Regions from separate parts of the Paenibacillus sp. FSL H7-0714 genome, predicted to be linked through region 4. Evidence: riboswitches for the same ligand, from Rfam matches in the RefSeq annotation. Region 4 holds a riboswitch; each other region holds the start of a gene.
What was found. Region 4 has a riboswitch for cyclic di-GMP ahead of NST34_RS03210 (transglutaminase-like domain-containing protein). Riboswitches for the same ligand answer to the same signal wherever they lie in the genome.

Region 1 (5,218 bases), 1.6 Mb from region 4:
TTTTTTCGTCGAAAGGAATATCTTTGTAGCTATCAATATTAGTTCCTGTAGATATCATGCCCTTAGGTGTAATTTCAGGCACCACTTCTTTGCCATTAATCCGTAACGTAGTTTGGTTAACGCTTTTGAAGTGAGGAGATTTGGATGATGATTCAACAATCAAATTTTCGCCTTCAGTATAGTACGTGAATTCAATGTCTAATCCATCGACATCAAGTGAAGTGAACTGTTTTTCTTCTTTAGGTTTGTTTATTGTGATCCAATTCTTACTGGTATCACGTTTCTCAATGACAGCATCCTTTAATATAAGTTTCATTGGAACATCGGACCAGTTGTTATACCATTCCGGAGATTCAAATTGAAATAAATGCTGGTAGCTTTCGGAATGATCTCCTTTCAAATTCCAACCCCCAGTGATTGTTTTATCACCTATAACCAACTGAGCGGTATTATAGTGGACAATTCCTTTTTTAAGCGAATCATTTTCATCTATTAGAATTTGGATATCCAAAGGGGTAACCACTAGCTGATCTAAGGTTATACCGGTCTTTTCTTGAAATTCAGGACTGTTATACAGTTTCTTAGTGTAAATCGCCTCACTTGCTTTTTGTCCATCTGCTTTAAAATCGAACTTCCATGTACCTGAAATACGTTTCGCTTCTTCAATGTAACTAAAATGAAGACTAGCTTCCTTCCAATCTGATTCAGTTATATTGAAAACCTGTTCAATAAATAAATCCGATCCTTCGTTAGGCATGATGGTTGGAATTGCCTCATTCTCTTGACCTGCAGTACTAACTACCAAATGTGGGTTACCCCGTCCTAAGTCAGATGGTGATGCAGCGACTTTGTAACGGATAATGGTTTGATTGGAAACATGTCGAACGGATTCGATTTGAATGCTTGGATATTGCTTAACTCCAGTATCGATTGTATCCCCTGCTTGATGATTAGATTGTAAGGGAATATTCTGATTACGGTAAAAAATGAGATTCCGTGCTTCAAACTTGTAGTCCTTTTTATCATCCTTTAATGTATCAGGTGTCTCATATACTCCAATGAGTTTCTGGCTTTCAGGATCGTATTCTAAATAACCGTATACCTTTGCCTTGGCACCGGATTCACTAGTCATGGTGTTTTCCTCTGTAGCAAATCCAGTATATTGGGATAGATCAGATTTAGTATCAAGTGATAACAGCATTTTCATTTTTTCTCCGTCAGTTACAACACCGTTCAAATTCATTGTTACTCCTGAACTGGAAGCTTGAAGATTATACTGTTGACCGATGCCGTTATTTAATGCATTGCTCACACTTCGCCCACCAATTTTATCCCAATTAATCGTCATACTAGCGAATACAGGAATGGCGACAAGTAAGAGGCAAGAGAAGACGATGCTGATAGGAACAACCTTTTTATTAGGCCTAGGAGTATTCTGGGAGGCATTCAGATTTCTTTGACGTTTATATGCTTCTTGTTCAATGGTAGTCCACATCAAATCATAATCCGGTCGGGGAATATGTCTATCTTTTTCAATATACAGATTCATTACTACTCAGCTCCTTTAGTTGAGTTCCACCCATTCTATTTAGTATTTTAAGTCCCTTGTTCAGTCTGGATTTTACAGTTCCTTCGGGTATGCTCATAACTTTAGAGATCTCGGGTACAGTCAATTCGTTTATAAAACGAAGGACTACTACCATTCTGATTTTGTCGGGAAGCTGACTGTATAACCCTTGTAATTCTTTTTTAGTTTCCTGTCGATCCAACCGTTTTTCTACAGGGTTTGATTCCTCAGACCTGGATAGTAAATAATTACGTACTTCTTTCATCCACCCCGTCTTACGCCTTTTAATCACACTGTGGCACTCATTCGAAGCAATTCGTAAAATCCAAGATTTCAAGTTTCTTACCTTAGACTTATCCGCTAAGATAACCTTTACAAATACCTCTTGGCAAATATCCTCTGCATCTGCCTGATTTTTCATTAAGTAGTAACAAAAATAATATACTTGTTCTTTATAGAGCTCGAAAATTTCTCGGTCACACATTTTGCTGCACCCCCTGTCTTTGCTGTTCTCATTAATAAGACTTATAAGCGTATGTAATCGTTCATTTTTCATTTTGAGTGAAGTATTTCTTCTGAGCATCATAGCGAATTTGAATGGAAGATAAGTCGTTTACAGGTAATTATAACCATGATAAAATTAGCGGTGGGACATGCGTCCGTAAGCTAATTAAAACTAATTGAATGTCCGCGTTAAAGGTAAAATCATCGAAAGATGATGACACAAAGCCATGGGTCTAAAGCCTTTCTACAGAAGGAAATGATCGCCAGGCCGCCATAGGGATGTCTTATGAAGCATAAAGGATAGCTCTAAGAATATGTAGTCTATTTTGAGCTCTTTTATTATTTCGACCTATACGGCGTTACATTATCGCAAGGGGCCGAAAGGGGAAGTACATGAACAGTTTTTTCAAAACAATAGGCACTAGTTTGGCAGTAGGTGCTTTATTGCTGTCCGGAACGATCGGATGGATGTCTAATCCTGAAGTCGTGTCTGCAGCTACCACAACAGCAGTAACCGCGGATCAAATGATTAGCAAAGTAACGGCGGCCTCTAAAGCAATAAAGAATTTTCACTTAGATGTGATCAAAAAACAGGATATTCAGAGCGGTGGGGTACGTATCAGCAACACTAACACACTGAAGCTGGATATTAATCGACTGCCGAATTTTGCTGCAGCTGGCACCGTTGATAGTAGTCTTTTAGAAACATCGTACAGTCTATATGCCAATGACAAGGAGTTTTACTATCTTGTAGACGGAAGTGAACTGATCGATGAATCTGAAGATGAAGGTTACGACGATGACGGCGAGCCAATCGATCCCGATGCACAGTATTGGATTGCACTGGAGAAGATGGAGTGGGATTCTTTTTACTCCAAAGGTCAATACGATCCTGTTTCCATGCTTGATTCGGTTAAAAATTATAAAAAATCTATGAAAGTCAGCACTGCTGGCGCACAGACTGTCCTGCAGTTCACGGTAACTGATCCGACAGCAGCTAAGGGAATAATCAAACTCTATGACCAGGAGAACCTCTGGGATGGAGAGACTGTTCAACCTAAAAGCGTAACTTGGAAATTATTCGTCAATACTAAGACCTGGCAAACGGAAAAGCTGACAGTCGATCTGAGTTATGTACTGACAAGTGACGGAGAAAAAGATACATACAACACGAAAATCGAAGCTAAATATTCCAAGAATAACAAAGGTACAACCATTGTAAAACCGGCCGAACTAGAATAATAAGGTCGATTTCATATTGAGCAAAAAGCGCTGTTCTGTAGAACAGCGCTTTTTGCTGTATTCTCTATTTTAATAACGTTTCTATTCCTTCTTTAAGATTGTTGTCGTATGTTTCAACATTCGATTCATGAGATTTCGCCGCTCTGTTTTTATGTCGGTGGCGCTTCTCTTTAATGCGTCGCGGATGGGGATGATCTCTGTAATTTTCCTGCCGCTTTTTATTCTTCGATCTACACAAGTCGGGATGTAACCTACGTTAGTTATACTCGTGTTTCCTTTTTCATCCTTCTTTATTTTAAGCGTAAGTATGATACCGCTTTGTGTATAAGGAATATTCATTAATTTAGTAGAAACAAAATTCCCCAATGAGTAAATAACGAATTGTTTTTTTCCACGAAGCGCTAACGGTTGAAGAACATGTGGGTGAGACCCCAGTATGATGTCGGCGCCATTTTTAAAGAAGAGATTGACCAGCTCTTTTTGCCTCTTGTTTGGAGTGTAACGATATTCGCTTCCGAAATGCAGATAAAGCAAGACTAGATCGACTTTCTTTTTTAAATCTCGAATCTCCCGAATGATCTTGGGCGTAGATATCCGGTTAACCAGCCATGGCTTACTCACTGGTATAGGAATTCGGTTGGTTCCTGCTGTGTAGGAGAGGATGCCAATCGTAATTCCTTTGACGTTTTTAATAAGCGTTCTCTTGGATTCTTCTAATGATTTAGCTGTTCCCGTGTGGTCGATTCCATTACGGTCCAGAACTCGTAACGTCCGAACCAGACCCGGGGCACCATAATCCATGCAATGATTGTTGGCCGTTACTAATACGTCGAATCCGGCTTCCTTAAGTGCAGGGGCCAGTTCGTCTGGACATTTGAATATCGGACCGCCTGATCGTGGGCTTTTCCGGCATTCGGGGCCACTTCCAGCAAAGGTGGTTTCGAGATTGCCAATCGTCAAATCAGCCTGTTTCAGATAAGGAGCTACTTTTGCAAACAGGGGGCTGAACGAATAGGTTCCATCAGGCTGTTTAGCATCCGAAATAATATAACGTTTGACCATTAGATCTCCCACAGCAGCTATTTGTATTTCAGTCATGGATATCCACCTTTTTATTATTTTCATTAGGATATGGCATAAAGTTGTTATGGGTTATTCTTTCTTTAAGGCGAAGTGCAAACATTTGTGTGGCTTTTTATTTAAAATGTGACCCAACGCATAATCACTTTATTTAGATCGTCTAAATTAAAGGTATTCATTTTTTTCAAACTTTCATAATTTGATTCAAATCCTCTTTTTTGTTTGGCAGCCATAATAAAATATGGTTGTTGATAAACATTATCAATCAAACATTGGAGGTTATAGAAATGAGTACACAATTCAAGAAAATCGCCGAGGATATTTACTGGATAGGCAAAATTGATAACCGTCATGTTCCTTTTCATCGCCTGATTCTGGCAAAAGGAACTACCTATAATTCTTATTTATTAAAAACAGGTAAACCAACTGTCATTGATACCGTAGATATGGAATTCGGACGTGAATATGCCGAGTGTCTGGGTGAAATGATTGATCTTCTAGATATCCATTACATTGTAATTAATCATACAGAGCCTGATCACTCTGGTGGACTGGCAGCTCTCGCTGCCAAGGCTGCAAATGCCACGATCGTATGCACCGAGATTGCTGTTCCCGAATTGCAGGAAATGTACAAGCTTCATAGCCGGAACTTCCTGGTGGTTAAAGACGGAGATAAGCTGGATATTGGCGGGAAAACGCTGCTGTTTAAAGAAACACCGTATCTCCATACCGCAGAAACGATGATCACCTATTGTATCGAAGATCAAATCTTATTTCCTTGTGATATTTTCAGCACGCATGTTGCGGTGGAGAATCTATTCAGCG
Region 2 (5,218 bases), 370 kb from region 4:
TCTATGAAAATGGTACTTCTATCAGGCGGTTCAGGTAAACGGTTATGGCCGTTGTCCAACGACTCACGTTCAAAGCAATTTCTAAAGGTACTTGAAAGCCCTCAAGGTGAACCAGAATCCATGGTACAACGTGTCTGGAGACAGCTGGAGGAAGCGGGGATGGCAGAATCATCTTATCTGGCTACCGGCCGCGGCCAAGTAGAAATGATACAAAGCCAACTGGGAAGTCATGTGCCGATTATCGTTGAACCGGAGCGTCGGGATACTTTTCCGGCTATCGCCTTAACAGCTACCTATCTTTATTCAGTGGCAGGTGTTTCTCCAGCGGAGACGGTAGCAATATTGCCTGTTGACCCTTATGTAGAAGCATCCTTTTTCGATACCATAGCTATGCTTGAGGGGACCATGCTGGAAAGTGGAGCAAATTTGGCACTAATGGGTGTTGTTCCTGAACATGCCTCAGAGAAATACGGATATATTATTCCTACCACCGAAGAGGCGGGGGGAAATGGTTTTATGAAGGTGAGTCACTTTCAAGAGAAACCAGACCGTATACAAGCAGAACAGCTCATCGAGCAAAATGCATTGTGGAATTGTGGAGTGTTTGCCTTCCGCTTAGGGTACTTGTTAGATATTTTGCAGCGTAAAGGGTTGCCTTTAGGATATGAAGAATTGCAGAAGCAGTATAAGCTATTGTCTTCCATCAGCTTTGATTATGAAGTGGTAGAGAAAGAAGAACATATTGTAGTACAGCCGTATGATGGATTCTGGAAGGATCTTGGAACGTGGAATACGCTGACAGAGGAAATGAGCAGCAAGCATGTAGGAAAAGGTTTTGTAACGGCGGATTCTGAGGGGACTTGCTTGATTAATGAGCTGGATATTCCGATTACGGTAATTGGTGCGAAGGATCTGATCATTGCGGCTAGCCCGGATGGGATTCTAGTTACCCATAAAGCTGAGAGCCCACGGATTAAAGAAGTGCTGAAGACCTTTGAACAAAGACCGATGTACGAGGAACGCCGCTGGGGCCATTACAAAGTTATTGATTATGTGAAATATGATGAAGGCAATGAAGTGCTGACCAAACGGATTTTTATATCCGAGGGGAATAATATCAGCTATCAATTACATCGCAAGCGTAGTGAAATTTGGACAATCGTCAGCGGCGAAGCAAGTATTGTGCTGAATGAGAAAAAACATAATGTGAAGGCTGGGGACGTGGTACGTATACCGGAAGGAACGAAGCACGCGATCCTTGCTTTGACGGATGTCGAGTTTATAGAGGTACAGACGGGTTCTGAATTAGTAGAAGAAGATAACATTCGTATTACTTTAGACTGGAATGATATAGAACTACAACAATTCATTTCATAGGTCTAACCTATCTATTTAACCAATCCAAAATTTCTTGAAACAGGTAAATTGACTCAATTATCAAAAAAAGTCATAAAAACACTAAATATATCATTAATTGTCGTCGATACTTACGGTAAGAGAGATTATTTCTCTTAAATTGAAAAGGCAAACCTATCGAAAGGTAGGGACGCAAAGCTATAGGGCCTTCGAAAGAGTGGCAGCCTGGCTACCGAAAGGGAGATTATTTTGAAAGCTTACCGTACGTATCGATTATTTGGCGCATTTCTGTCACTCGTCTTGTTTCTGACTGCACTTCCGCTTACTGTTGGAATTTCGCCGTCTGTTGTCATAGCTGCTTCAAATTCTGGAACGCCAGTTACCCCAGGAGCCTCACCTGAAGCCGTAAAGCTGCTTAACTATTTTTACTCGATCTCAGGAAAAGGTATTATTGCTGGTCAACATGACTATTTAGAAAGTCCAGATGAAATTAACAATATGCTGAAGGGAACCAGCGGACAATATGCCGCTCTTCACGGTTATGAACTGGGCGCGATCAGCGGTCAGTCAGAAGGAACGATGGCCTGGCAGCGTCAAAATGTGGTGAACAGCGCCATCAACTGGAATAAAGCGGGCGGGATCGTAGCTATGACTTTTCATGCTAACCTGCCGGGCACCTCTTATGACTGGGATAATGTAAAAAAAACACTTAGTCAGAATGAGTTCGATAGTTACGTTACACCGGGTACCAAGCAATATAACAATCTGATCGCTGAAATTGATAAGGTGGCAGTCCCCCTAAAAAGCTTGCGCGATGCCAATGTTCCGGTGCTTTGGAGACCCTATCATGAAATGAACGGGAACTGGTTCTGGTGGGGGAAGAAAAATAACTTTTCTAAACTTTGGAATATTATGTATGACCGTTTTGTTAACGTTCATAAATTAAATAATTTGTTATGGGTATGGAGTCCGAATGCTCCCAATGTTTGGTCAGATCCTTATGCGCTAACTTATCCAGGTGCTGATAAAGTAGATATTCTGGCAGCAGATATATACGAAAATGATTACCAGCAAAAATACTATGACAGCTTGTTGAGTCTAGCCGCAGGCAAACCGATTGCGATCGGGGAGAATGGTGAAATGCCTAATCTGGAGAAGCTTCAGCAATCACAAAGTAAATGGACGTATATGATGAGCTGGGGAAAAATGCTTTACGAGAATAACAGTGCAGATACAATTAAAACATTTATGAATAGCAACTATACCCTGACCAGAGATAAATTAAATACTGGTCTGGCACCGACACCTAGCGCTGCACCAGCGCCGGCACCTCCCGAAGAAGAGGGTGAGGCAGCCATTCCTCTTGCGAAGGGGCTTGCAGGAGAATATTACAACAACATACAGCTATCGGGAACAGCAGCTCTTACTAGAACTGATGCAATTATCGATTTCAATTGGCGGCAAGGATCGCCGGAAGCCGCCCTCGGGATTGATCGTTTCTCCATACGTTGGAGCGGTAAAATTAAGCCATTATATGATGAGCAATATACATTTTACACTACCTCAGATGATGGCATCCGTGTGTGGGTGAATGGGCAATCCGTGATTGATAGTTGGACTAAGCAAAGTGGTACTGAGCGTAAGGGTAATATAACGCTGAAGGCTGGCCAGCTATATGATATCAAGGTGGAGTATTACGAAAATGAAGGCGATGCGAGAGTCCGCTTGATGTGGGAAAGTGCTAGTCAAGCTAAAGAGACAGTTCCAGCAAGTGCACTTTATCTTCCGGATGTCTCCTGATTGATGAAAATTAAAGGTCGATCCTTAGTGGCTCTGCGTTATTGCAGAGCTACTAAGCTATAGTCCTCATTAGGTCAGAAGACGATTGTCCGATAACAGGTATGTTTATTTAGCACCTGTGGAGGCAGTACAGCTACCGAAAGGAGGATTTATTTGCGTAAATATTATAAGCAAAACAGATTGTTGTTTACTATATTACCGGTGTTTATTATTTTTTCCTTGCTGCCTTGGGGAGAGGTTAAGAGTCTTCCGAAGGCTATGAGTGTTTCTTCCGCTCTTCCTCCGGCTATACCAAGCAATCCATCAGCTTCTGAAGAAGCCAAGCAACTGCTGAGTAATTTGGTGAATCTACGTGGCAAAGGAATCCTGTCTGGCCAGCATGATTATCTAGAAAGTCCAGATGAACTGGTTCATAAGCTGAAGAATACATCGGGACAAAATGCCGTTCTACATGGTTATGAATTGGGGGCAATTAATAATCAACCCAAAGGGACGATCGCAGAACAGCGACAAGCTGTTATAGACAGTGCAATTGAGTGGTATCAAGAGGGTGGCATTGTAGCCATGACATTCCATCAGAGTTTGCCGGGGACTTCTCCGGAATGGTCCAATGTAAACAGAAGTCTCAGTCAAGAGAAGTTTAATGCTTATGTTACGCCTGGGACGGCTCAGTATAAGAGTCTAATCTCTGATCTAGACGAGATCGCTGGCTATTTGGGACAGCTGCGTGATGCCGGAGTTCCAGTCTTATGGCGACCTTACCATGAAATGAACGGCGGTTGGTTTTGGTGGGGGAAAAAGGACAATTTTTCAGCGCTTTGGAATATTGTCTATGATCGTTTTGTAAATACACATCAACTGAATAATCTACTGTGGGTGTGGAATCCGAATGCGCCGAATGAATGGGCAGATCCTTATGCTGCATATTATCCCGGTGCGGATAAACTCGATGTTCTGGCTGCGGATATCTACAATAACGATTATAAGCAGTCCTACTATGAGGATCTGCTCGCACTGGCCGAAGGTAAACCAATCGGAATCGGGGAGAGCGGACAGCTGCCGAACCCGGATGTATTAACTGAGAAACAAAATAAATGGGTCTATATGATGACCTGGGGAAAATTACTGACAGAAAATAATACGCTACAGTCAATTAAAAGCTTTATGAATGACTCGTTTATAGTATCGAGAGAGGATTACGTTCTCACAACAGGAGGCCCTTCGATAGCACCGGTAATCCCGGTAACTCCAACGGGTTTGAATGGAGAATACTATAACAATACTGATTTAGAGGGAGAAGCGGTACTTATCCGCGATGATCGTAAGATTGATTTTAATTGGCATGGCGGGTCACCTGCACAGGAGATAGATGAAGATCATTTTTCTGTTCGCTGGAAAGGGAAGCTCAAACCCAAATTCAGTGAAAAATATACGATTTCGGCATCCTCTGATGATGGAGTCCGTGTCTGGATTGACGGAAAGCTGATCATCGATAATTGGAAAAATCAAAGTGCAACCCTTCATAAAGAAAGTATCCCGCTCACAGCCGGAACACTTTATGATATCCAAATTGAATATTATGAGAATGAAGGAGATGCTAATCTTCGCTTGCTGTGGGAGAGTTCCAGCCAGAAGCAGCAGGTGATTCCACAAGGGGCATTGTTCCTTCCTTAATCTAATGAAATGATAGGGTTAGACATTCCGGAAGAAAGAGAGGACCTATGGATGGGAATAACGAGGAGAATATCTAATAGAAAAAATAGGATAACTGCAAACAAACCATTACTGTTATTACTGAAATTCACCGCATTAACCGTCTTGTTTCTGTTGTCTGTCTCTGTTTTCGGAACGAATAAGACGAACGATTATAAGGCAGGTGCCAATATACCAAGATTAGCTACAGGAAGTGATGTTGCAGCAGGAATACCGGATGGTACTGTGATCTGGAATCTGGGACAACATGATGGCTCAGCAGCTGAGTTCGCTGCGAGTGGCACTTCTGGCAGTAAGAAGGTATTTAATGTTCCTTCTTCAGCGCTCAAATCATCGGCTCTTCAGAGCT
Region 3 (5,218 bases), 4.3 Mb from region 4:
GAGACCATTTTTATCCAACACATTACTGGCAGCCTCAAAAGCCATCGTAAGAGAATTTTCTTCCTCATTCTTAATGCTATAGCGCGTATCACGACCTAAAGTGGTCAGTAGACCTCGGATATCAATACCCTTTTCGTCAAAATGCTTAATAAAAAAGTCGTTACCAACTTTATTACTAGGATGATAGATATCAATGTCTTGAATACGAATTCCGGTCATATGAATGAATCCTCCTGAAAAACTCTATAGTTTTTTTAGTTATAAGAAGAATTAAGCTGTAACGGTGGAAATGATCTCGATGTTATCTAGTCCTGCTTTACGACCCAGACGAGCAAGCTGCATTTTAAGAATTGGGTTATTCTCAAGGGTTAGATTTACTTTTACAAATCCATCATTCTTAAACATTACGAAGCAACCTTCCAAAAGAGGCACAACATCAGGTGCAGTTACGTTTAGCTTTCTGCAGTCGATTTGTAATTCATAGTCAGCTGGAGTGATAGGATTAATAGTTTGTTGATAAGCTTGGATAGATTTCAGACCATCTTCTTCAGAAAATGTTCCTTCCAGCTCAATATTGATTACTTTTTTAGTAGTGTCTGTCTTTAAAATAAACTGTCCCACGTTAACATCTCCCGATATTTTAATTTTACTGAAAATAGTTACTTTATTTCTTCAATCGTTTCGAGAAGAATATTAAAAGCGGTGATGATTCTAGGTGCCCCTATAGCGGGTACTAAGTGTAATAGAATACCTTTGAGTTGTTCTACAGTAACTCCCACACGAAGAGCCATGACATAATGAACACCCAATTGATCAAACTGACCCATCGAAATCAGGGCAGAGATAACTGCGATTTCCTTCCAGTCAGCTTCGATTGTGTTGCGTTGAAAAATATCGCCGTAGGCATTCCCCATAATAAATTCAGCCAAATCGGGGAAATGTTCTTTAATCGGAGCCAGTGCTTTAGCTCCGTAGTCTCCAGAGAGATTCGTGAAGTGGTTCAGACCACTGTTTACATTGTCTTTCATAAGTGACCTCCTAATTTAGGTTCAAAGTACGGTGAGCAGTCGGAGGGACCTCATCACGGTCTGTTAGCAGTTCAATGACGGCAACACGGTTGATGGCAACAGCATCCTTGATGGCTGTTTCGAACTCCTCCGCTGTCTCACATTTGTAACCCTTAGCGCCTAGTGATTCTGCGAATTTCACAGCATCCATAGGGACTTCGTAGATAGTTCCGTCAATACGTCCTGTAGTTTTTTCCATACCTTTTAGAGCCATATCTAGCTGTTTATTATTCACAACAATGAATATGACAGGAATATCCTTGCAGACAGCAGCGTTAATCTCTGCGCCTAGCATCATAAAGCAGCCATCTCCTGTAATGCAGAAGATCGTTTCTTCTGGAGCAGCAACCTTTGCACCAATCGCCATTCCGATGGAATTACCCATACAAGCAAAGTAAGCATCGAAAACAAAACTGCCCGGTTTCTTAACCTTGTACCATTTCGCAGCATGGAAACCGTGACTTCCATCATCAACAAAGACTGTGCTGTTATAAGGAATCAAATCACTCATCGTACTCAAGACCGATGCAAGTGAAAGGTTTGGTAAAATCGGAGGCTCTTCGGTATAATCGGAATTTGTCGGTGCTTCGCGTTTTGTGATGTTGTTCGTGTCAATATTATTGAGATAGTAAACTAGATTGTCCCGTAGATCTCCAGTCACTGGAATCGTTTTAGAGAACAATATTTTTCCGACAAAAGTCGGATCGCTATCAAACTGAATTAATGTTGCAGGATGATTTTCCCTTTTAAGATTACAAATAGTCATATCACTTAAACGTGACCCGAGAACGATAAATAGATCACTTTGATTCAGCAAGTCATCCCCATGGGTACAACCGCCTACTCCAATTGGACCGTGATAGAGTGGATGATCCCAAGCTATAGCCCCTTTACCACCTGGAGATGTAACTACAGGAATATTAAATGTTTCCGCTAATTGAATTAGCTCACTATGTGCTCCTGAGCGGTTAACGCCTTTACCCGCGATAATTATTGGATTCTTAGAGTTATTTATAGCATCAAGTACACGGTCGATATTAGCATGGCTAACCAGTGATTCGCGTTCAGGGATTACAATATTACATTCCTCTAGCAATTCCGTTTGTACATCAAAGGGAATACAAAGGTGAACTGGACCACGATTACCGCTCAAAGCAATGGATATGGCATGATTAAAGATTGTGTTAAAGTGATCTCCACGTTCAATAAGCTTGCTATATAAGGTGGCAGGTCTAAACATATCAGCTAAATCAGCTAGAAAAGAAGTAGAGTCCTGACATTGGGGAATTCCAAGCTCTTTAATAGATTGATGGCCAGTAATAAATAGGACAGGTAGGTTGTTAGCCTTAGCATGTGCTGCTGCAGTTAATAGGTTTGTTCCACCAGGACCTGAAGTACCAAAAGCTACACCTAGTTTTCCAGTTTTAAGCGCATACCCGGCTGCTTCGAAGCCGGAACTGGACTCATGTCTCCCAGGAATAAATTCAATACCGTAATCTACCATTTTAAGAACAATAGGACAAATGGATTTCCCAATAATACCAAAGGAATGGGTAACACCTAGGTTCCGTAGTGCTTCCGACATGTAATCTGCGACTGTCTTCAAAAAATACACCTCACAAGTTGATTGTTATTTTAAAATCAAACATTAGAAAACCTGTGCTCTGAATTAGGGCACAGGTTGGTGGCATAAATCGCCATAGAGACTGAACAATTGTTCAGTCGTCTTGGTTTTCTGCAACCTGGCAGTCATGGCCTCTGATTAAAAATGAGGCTGTAGATCCATGGTTTTGCGTCATCCTCTTTCGAAGATTTTGCCAATATTAATTTTAAAATTTATAAGAAGAATTTTCCTTTACAATATATTCCTAGAGTACCTTTGTCAATATATTTTCGCAAATTAACTCGAATTTTGACGAAAGTCTTGTCCAACCTATGAAATAATAGATATAAAAAAACTCCCCCTAAGTCAAAACTTAGGAGGAGTTTTTGGACTTGTTTATATATTTTTGCAAGTGACTTAAAACTTGAAAATATGGATAGTCTTCTGTAGATTAAACACAGCCTGTGTCATTTTCTCAGTTTCTTCAGCAACAGACTGCAGGGCATTAATTTGTTCATTCATAGCGGCGGATACTTCCTCGGTGCCGGCAGCGGTTTGCTGTGTGATTGCAGAGATATTCTCTATTGCACTTGAGATTTTCAAGGCACTTTCCAACATCAGATCACTTTCAGCAGAGAAGGAAGAGATTTGCTCGGTAATATACTGCACACTTTGCACAATTTGAGCAAAGATATGAGCAGATTGAGTGATCATCTCATTCTGTACCTGTACGACTTCTTCGTTGATAGCGATATTGTCGATCGCTTGTTTGATATCAGTTTCGATGCTCCGAACTAAGCCAAAGACTTCCTTCGTTGAAGCCGTTGATTCTTCGGCAAGTTTACGAACCTCCTGTGCGACTACAGCAAATCCTCGACCATGCTCTCCGGCGCGTGCTGCTTCGATGGAGGCATTCAGCGATAAGAGGTTGGTCTGCTCAGCGATCTCTGTGATGGTTTTTGTAATCATCGTAATTCCGCGAGCATTATGAGACAGGGCTTCGATAGTATCAGCTACTTTTTGAGTAGCCTGGATGTTTTTGCGCATGCCTTCAGCTTGAGTATCAACGGACTGCCGTCCTTGTTCAACTAGTTCTAATGTATGTATTGAACGTCTGTTCATTTCTTTCGTTGAGTTCGTATAATTGGATACTTTATTCTCAATATCTTTAATGGATTCTGTCATTTCAGCGATATCCGTAGATATTTCATTTGCACCAAGAGCTAGCTCGTTAGACGAAGAGGCTACCTGTGCCATGACAATTTTCAAATTCTGATTCTTATCTTCGATTCCACGGCTTGCATCCATAACTTGACGAGTGATTTGTGATGCTTCTGTCAAAATCTTCTTGAGCTTGTCAATCATAGTATTAAAGGAACGACTTACGTCCCCCATAGACCCGTTCTCATCGGCTCTACTAGTAAAATCCCCTTTTGAAATACTATGAGATACATTCGCGATGTCATCAAAAGAAGATGTAAGCGTTCTCTCGATAAAGCGGGCCACTGGGAAGGTTAGAGCAGCAAGAACAACGATTAGAACAATACCCAAAATAATGTTGCCTAAGATCATAAAAGTAACTAAAACAGGGATGGCAAATAGTGCGGCAACGAGGTAACATCCGGCAACAATTCTTTGTTTTAACGGAAGTTTATGCATCCAGTTCATTGGTATAATGTCCTCCTTATTAATATTATGTATTGGTGTTATTATATGGGATTTAAAGGTGATTGGTCTATAGTAAGAACTGACATAAATCTTCTTTTCGGAGTAGTTCTTTAGATTTCGTGTCAAAAATCCTCATAAATAGCGGAAATTCTTGCGATAGCAGACTTTACCATCTCTAAAAGTTCTTGCGGTGAAAGTACAATAACCGAGGGACTAAAAGAAAGGATTATCCGGCAGGCCGACTCGATCGTATTAAATTCGGCATCTACGTTCACCCACTCTGCATTGCTTGTTGGCTCTATCAATTGGACAGTGACGAATCTTTCTCGCTGTAATTCTTTTAAGACAGATGTTCTAACCCTTAGCTTTACTTGATACTTTGGCAGTGCTGCTTTAAAGGCCGTGGTGGACTCTTCCCAGTACTGTTTTAAATCAAAGTCATCAGGTCTTTTAAACCACTCATGTGTCTCCTCAACGTTAACTAATCTGGACACACGAAAGGTTCGTAGTTCATCTTTGCTTTTGGCTACGACATACCATACTCCGCGTTTTGCAACTAACCCAAGAGGTTCAATGAAACGGACCGTTGTCTCGTTGCTCCGGAGATAAGTGATTTTTACTTTACGGTCCTCCCAAAGTGCTCTCTGCAGTACAGAAAGGAACGGATAAGTCTCATCCGAAGGATGCCAACTGGCGCCATCAATATGAATACGCTCGCTTAGGTAATTTGCTGGGTTACTAAGTCGATGTGAGGATGCAGCCTCTAGTTTGAGAAGAGCGGAAGAGTAGTCGTCTTGTATCCCCAGATCCTTCATTATAGATGCGTCAGCGGACAGAAGCAGTGAACCAATCTCTTGTGGCTTCATTCCCGTTAGGGAGG
Region 4 (5,218 bases):
TAAACCTGAGATTTGGAAGTTTAACTTCCAATTTGAATGTCTTCATTGCAGAAGACTATTCTCCATAGAAAGGAGGTGATCCAGCCGCACCTTCCGATACGGCTACCTTGTTACGACTTCACCCCAATCATCTACCCCACCTTCGGCGGCTGGCTCCCTTGCGGGTTACCCCACCGACTTCGGGTGTTGTAAACTCTCGTGGTGTGACGGGCGGTGTGTACAAGACCCGGGAACGTATTCACCGCGGCATGCTGATCCGCGATTACTAGCAATTCCGACTTCATGCAGGCGAGTTGCAGCCTGCAATCCGAACTGAGACCGGCTTTGATGGGATTGGCTTCACCTCGCGGTTTCGCTTCCCGTTGTACCGGCCATTGTAGTACGTGTGTAGCCCAGGTCATAAGGGGCATGATGATTTGACGTCATCCCCACCTTCCTCCGGTTTGTCACCGGCAGTCACTCTAGAGTGCCCAGCCTTACCTGCTGGCAACTAAAGTTAAGGGTTGCGCTCGTTGCGGGACTTAACCCAACATCTCACGACACGAGCTGACGACAACCATGCACCACCTGTCTCCTCTGTCCCGAAGGCCGCCACTATCTCTAGTGGATTCAGAGGGATGTCAAGACCTGGTAAGGTTCTTCGCGTTGCTTCGAATTAAACCACATACTCCACTGCTTGTGCGGGTCCCCGTCAATTCCTTTGAGTTTCAGTCTTGCGACCGTACTCCCCAGGCGGAGTGCTTACTGTGTTAACTTCGGCACCAAGGGTATCGAAACCCCTAACACCTAGCACTCATCGTTTACGGCGTGGACTACCAGGGTATCTAATCCTGTTTGCTCCCCACGCTTTCGCGCCTCAGCGTCAGTTACAGCCCAGAAAGTCGCCTTCGCCACTGGTGTTCCTCCACATATCTACGCATTTCACCGCTACACGTGGAATTCCACTTTCCTCTTCTGTACTCAAGTCACCCAGTTTCCAGTGCGACCTCAGGTTGAGCCCAAGGTTTAAACACCAGACTTAAATGACCGCCTGCGCGCGCTTTACGCCCAATAATTCCGGACAACGCTTGCCCCCTACGTATTACCGCGGCTGCTGGCACGTAGTTAGCCGGGGCTTTCTTCTCAGGTACCGTCACTCCGATAGCAGTTACTCTACCGGACGTTCTTCCCTGGCAACAGAGCTTTACGATCCGAAAACCTTCATCACTCACGCGGCGTTGCTCCGTCAGACTTTCGTCCATTGCGGAAGATTCCCTACTGCTGCCTCCCGTAGGAGTCTGGGCCGTGTCTCAGTCCCAGTGTGGCCGTTCACCCTCTCAGGTCGGCTACGCATCGTCGCCTTGGTGGGCCGTTACCCCACCAACTAGCTAATGCGCCGCAGGCCCATCCCTCAGTGACAGATTGCTCCGTCTTTCATTCTTTCTTCAGGAGAAAAAAGAAATTATCCGGTATTAGCTACCGTTTCCGGTAGTTATCCCAGTCTAAGGGGCAGGTTGCCTACGTGTTACTCACCCGTCCGCCGCTAAATCATTTTGAAAGCAAGCTTTCAAAATAACTCCGCTCGACTTGCATGTATTAGGCACGCCGCCAGCGTTCGTCCTGAGCCAGGATCAAACTCTCCAATTAGTATTGAAAAGAGCGATATGCTCATTTTGAAACATCTGACGAGAAAATTAATTCTCTAATTTTGGATTTCACTTTCGTGATTTCCTACTCACTCGTTGTTCAGTTTTCAAAGATCAAGTTCTCGTTGGCGCCGTTTAATGTCTCAGCAGCAACTCTTATAATATATCATGTTGTTCTCAGTAATGCAAGCTTTATTTTTCGAAAGCCGTTTATATAACTCTCTCAAACATTGCCTGTACGCTGTCTAACAACGCTTAACTATAATAACCTATCTATTCATAGAAAAGCAACCCCTAATAGAAAAATAAACAACTAGCTTAATAATTAAGCTGGTTGTTTATTTAATAGAGTTATGAATCTAGCGATGCAAATTAATAGTATTTTGCTGCAGTATACTTACTTGAAGCCTTAATAAAATCCGTATTCTTCTTACTCTTCGCTGACGATGCATCTACCGTTGTATCAATAGTAACCCATTTCCCATCCATCAACACTTCATTCCATGCATGGTATTGCGTAACGTAGCTAGTATTCCCCATCACCAATTTAGCAGGCACATCTACACTACGCAGCATTGCGGCAAAAAGAGAAGCATAGTCATAGCAGATTCCTTTTTTAGTATTCAAAGTGTTGTTAATGTTCGGAATGTAATCTGTTGTTACGTTATTAGCAAGAGAATAATCGTATTGTACATTAGCAACTACATAGTTATAGATTGCCTTAACTTTCTCTTCATCTGTTGTTTTGCCTTTTGTAAGCTCTTTTGCCTTAAGGATCGCTTTATCAGAAGGACTCCATTTCACATTCTGTACGGAGCCCAAATATACGGAATTCGAGTCACTCATGGTTACGTCTACTACTTCGGAATATAACGCTTTGTATTTATTGCCGGTTGTGTTCTCAAGAACAGAAACCTTATAAGTACCATTACCTTGTTGTAAAGGGAAGTCCTCAGCTTGTCCAGAAGCATATAAGTTATATGTATAGCTGCTGTTGTCTTTAGTGATCATGAGTTTGATTCTTTTATCTTTCGGAATATCATAGTTAATTCCAATAACACCTTGAGCCACTTTCGATGTAATCAACCAGCTTGCATCTACACTTGCGGCTTGAGCTGCGCTTACCGGAACCGCAGTAATCAGTACGAATAGCGCCACCATCATAAAATAAACCTTTTTCACGGATAAAACCCCTTTCGGTAGCTGGCTGCCATCCTTTCGGGAAGGCCCTTTAGCTTTGCGTCCCTACCTTTCGATAGGTTTGCCGTTATCGTATAAGCTCTATCTGTTCTAATTTCACTAGACAAATTAACAGAATCAGTCCAAGTAGAAATATGAATCTAAGATTCTTATATATTTTATAAAAACAAAAAAAGCCTCTTCATTCGGTAACTGGCTGCCATCCTTACGGGAAGGCCCTTTAGCTTTGCGTCCCTACCTTTCGATAGGTTTGCCGTTTATCGTGTTTAGCTTTTATAGTCTTATACTACCATATTTATCCTCGTAAACAAGAACAAAATTGCTAGATTTACTATTATTTTATAGTTATTTCTCTGTATTTGAATTCTCTTGTTATTTCTCGTCAACGATTAGGAAAGTTTGGCATGAACAATCAAACGATGTGTAGGATCTACTAGTGGGTCACACGTAATTAGAGTAAGAATTTTATCTTTGTTATTCCCGTCTAGAACAGACACATCACTAGGAAGTACAACAGAAATATCATAAACCTCGTAATTATAAGTCTGATCGCTAGTCTTCACCGTAATCGTATCCCCAATCACAACCTCATTCAATCTGTTAAACAATCTGCCCGTAGTTCTAGCTCTATGTGCAGCTATTGCGGCGTTCCCTATTTCTCCTATTGGAGTTGTTTCTTTCATATGGGCCGCGGCATGCTTCATATTCGCTTTAGTAGCCCCTTCTAATACAGGCAGCTTCAGATCGATCTTATCAATCTCAATTAATGCGATAACTTTGCCACCCACTTCAATTTCCGGTTCCGGCTTTTCTGTTTCTTGCGGCTGTGCTTGTGCATCTAAAGCTGATTCCTCCGCTAGTAGCTGAGTGACCTCGGCATATCTGCTCTTCAGATCAGGTGGTGGAGTACTTTCACTGGTGCTCAGTTCAGCCGATTCTAATAGCTTATCCTGCTGCCAGTCGTTATACCATTCGTTAGCTTTTGGATAGAGCATGATAAGGATCCCCGCCAGTATGAGCACATACGAGAATTTACGCATGATTTTCACCTCCGTAGATTGGTTCTACTGAACTTTAGAATACCCATTTACGACTTCCGAAGAAGTTAATAATCACCGTCACAAACGTTACTAATACCTTAGAGATCAACACTTGAATGCCTAGTTTGTCAGTCAACAGATGCATTAGCAACAGCGATATTCCGAGTACTACCAGATTCAGTACGATAAACTTCAGCAACTGCGTCTTATCAAAACCCTCTTTATTGCCACGGTCACGATCCTTGAAGGTTACTTTTTTATTCAAAATAAAGCTATTCGCTGTCCCTGCACTATAAGAAATAACCTGTGCCAACGCATATACCATCCCAAGTGAGTTCAGTAATGTAAAGATTACGAAATCAATGAGGGTATTTACCAGACCTACAGCATTAAATTTGAGAAACTGTATGAAAGCAGTCCGAAAGTTCTTATCTGACATCTTTGTAATCCTTCCGGCGATCCACTTCTTCTTCGTTACGATATCCTATGGTCTCACTGACAATATACAACGGTCTATCCTTAGACTCGTCATAAATCCGTCCAATATACTCACCGATTACACCTAACAGCATCAGAACGATACCGTTAAAGAGCAAATTGACCCCTACAATGGAAGCCCAACCTGGAACCGTCCATGAGGTGAAAAAGATTCTTTGAAACAATACGAAGAATAAATAGAGAAAGCTCGAGAAGGAAAGAAAGAATCCGACATACGTAGCAATCTTAAGTGGCTTATGCGAAAAGGAAGTGATCCCATCCAGCGCAAAACGAATCATTTTCTTAAGAGGATACTTAGTTTCTCCTGCAAATCGTTCTTCCCGCTCATATTCCACCATCGTCTGCTTGAAGCCGACCCAGCTCACTAAACCTCTGACATACCGGTTTTTTTCCTTGAGACCTCGCAAGACATCACATACCTTACGATCAATAAGACGAAAATCACCTGTGTCCGTGGGAATGTCTACACTTGTCATGCTGCTGAGCAATCGATAAAAGATCTTGGCCGTTACCTTTTTGAACATCGTTTCTCCACGGCGCTTCAGCCGCTTCGCATACACAACGTCATAGCCCTCTTTCCACTTCTCGATCATTTGCAAAATGACCTCCGGTGGATCTTGAAGGTCAGCATCAATAACAACAACCGCTTGACCTTCGGCATAGTCCATGCCAGCTGTAATCGCTACCTGATGTCCGAAATTACGCGAGAAGTCAATTAGCTTGACGCATTCATCCCGATCACTGATCTCCCGAATCATCTGGGCCGAACGATCACGACTTCCGTCATTAACGAAGACTAGCTCATAAGTATCGCCGCATTCGTCCATTACTTTTTTCAAACGTTCGTAAGTAACG

Region 1: it holds a riboswitch for cyclic di-GMP, as region 4 does, so the genes downstream of both, NST34_RS10225 (DUF6612 family protein) here and NST34_RS03210 (transglutaminase-like domain-containing protein) in region 4, are expected to answer to the same signal.
Region 2: it holds a riboswitch for cyclic di-GMP, as region 4 does, so the genes downstream of both, NST34_RS04785 (glycosyl hydrolase) here and NST34_RS03210 (transglutaminase-like domain-containing protein) in region 4, are expected to answer to the same signal.
Region 3: it holds a riboswitch for cyclic di-GMP, as region 4 does, so the genes downstream of both, NST34_RS22490 (thiamine pyrophosphate-binding protein) here and NST34_RS03210 (transglutaminase-like domain-containing protein) in region 4, are expected to answer to the same signal.

Annotation. Positions count from the first base shown of each region.
Region 1 covers NZ_JBBOPT010000001.1:2,352,723-2,357,940, forward strand. Annotated here, with positions in the region: gene NST34_RS10215 (DUF4179 domain-containing protein) at 1-1,549, opposite strand, end outside; gene NST34_RS10220 (RNA polymerase sigma factor) at 1,533-2,051, opposite strand; cyclic di-GMP riboswitch class I at 2,256-2,347, shown strand; gene NST34_RS10225 (DUF6612 family protein) at 2,465-3,313, shown strand; gene NST34_RS10230 (CapA family protein) at 3,395-4,411, opposite strand; gene NST34_RS10235 (FprA family A-type flavoprotein) at 4,681-5,218, shown strand, end outside.
Region 2 covers NZ_JBBOPT010000001.1:1,086,363-1,091,580, forward strand. Annotated here, with positions in the region: gene NST34_RS04780 (sugar phosphate nucleotidyltransferase) at 4-1,377, shown strand; cyclic di-GMP riboswitch class I at 1,514-1,593, shown strand; gene NST34_RS04785 (glycosyl hydrolase) at 1,606-3,156, shown strand; gene NST34_RS04790 (glycosyl hydrolase) at 3,310-4,830, shown strand; gene NST34_RS04795 (discoidin domain-containing protein) at 4,882-5,218, shown strand, end outside.
Region 3 covers NZ_JBBOPT010000001.1:5,018,922-5,024,139, reverse strand. Annotated here, with positions in the region: gene NST34_RS22505 (3-oxoacyl-[acyl-carrier-protein] synthase III C-terminal domain-containing protein) at 1-219, opposite strand, end outside; gene NST34_RS22500 (hypothetical protein) at 271-621, opposite strand; gene NST34_RS22495 (carboxymuconolactone decarboxylase family protein) at 660-1,028, opposite strand; gene NST34_RS22490 (thiamine pyrophosphate-binding protein) at 1,039-2,682, opposite strand; cyclic di-GMP riboswitch class I at 2,801-2,896, opposite strand; gene NST34_RS22485 (methyl-accepting chemotaxis protein) at 3,088-4,338, opposite strand; gene NST34_RS22480 (helix-turn-helix transcriptional regulator) at 4,461-5,218, opposite strand, start outside.
Region 4 covers NZ_JBBOPT010000001.1:712,487-717,704, reverse strand. Annotated here, with positions in the region: rRNA gene NST34_RS03215 (16S ribosomal RNA) at 69-1,626, opposite strand; gene NST34_RS03210 (transglutaminase-like domain-containing protein) at 1,998-2,807, opposite strand; cyclic di-GMP riboswitch class I at 2,821-2,901, opposite strand; cyclic di-GMP riboswitch class I at 3,010-3,090, opposite strand; gene NST34_RS03205 (class D sortase) at 3,215-3,865, opposite strand; gene NST34_RS03200 (GtrA family protein) at 3,900-4,304, opposite strand; gene NST34_RS03195 (glycosyltransferase family 2 protein) at 4,294-5,218, opposite strand, start outside.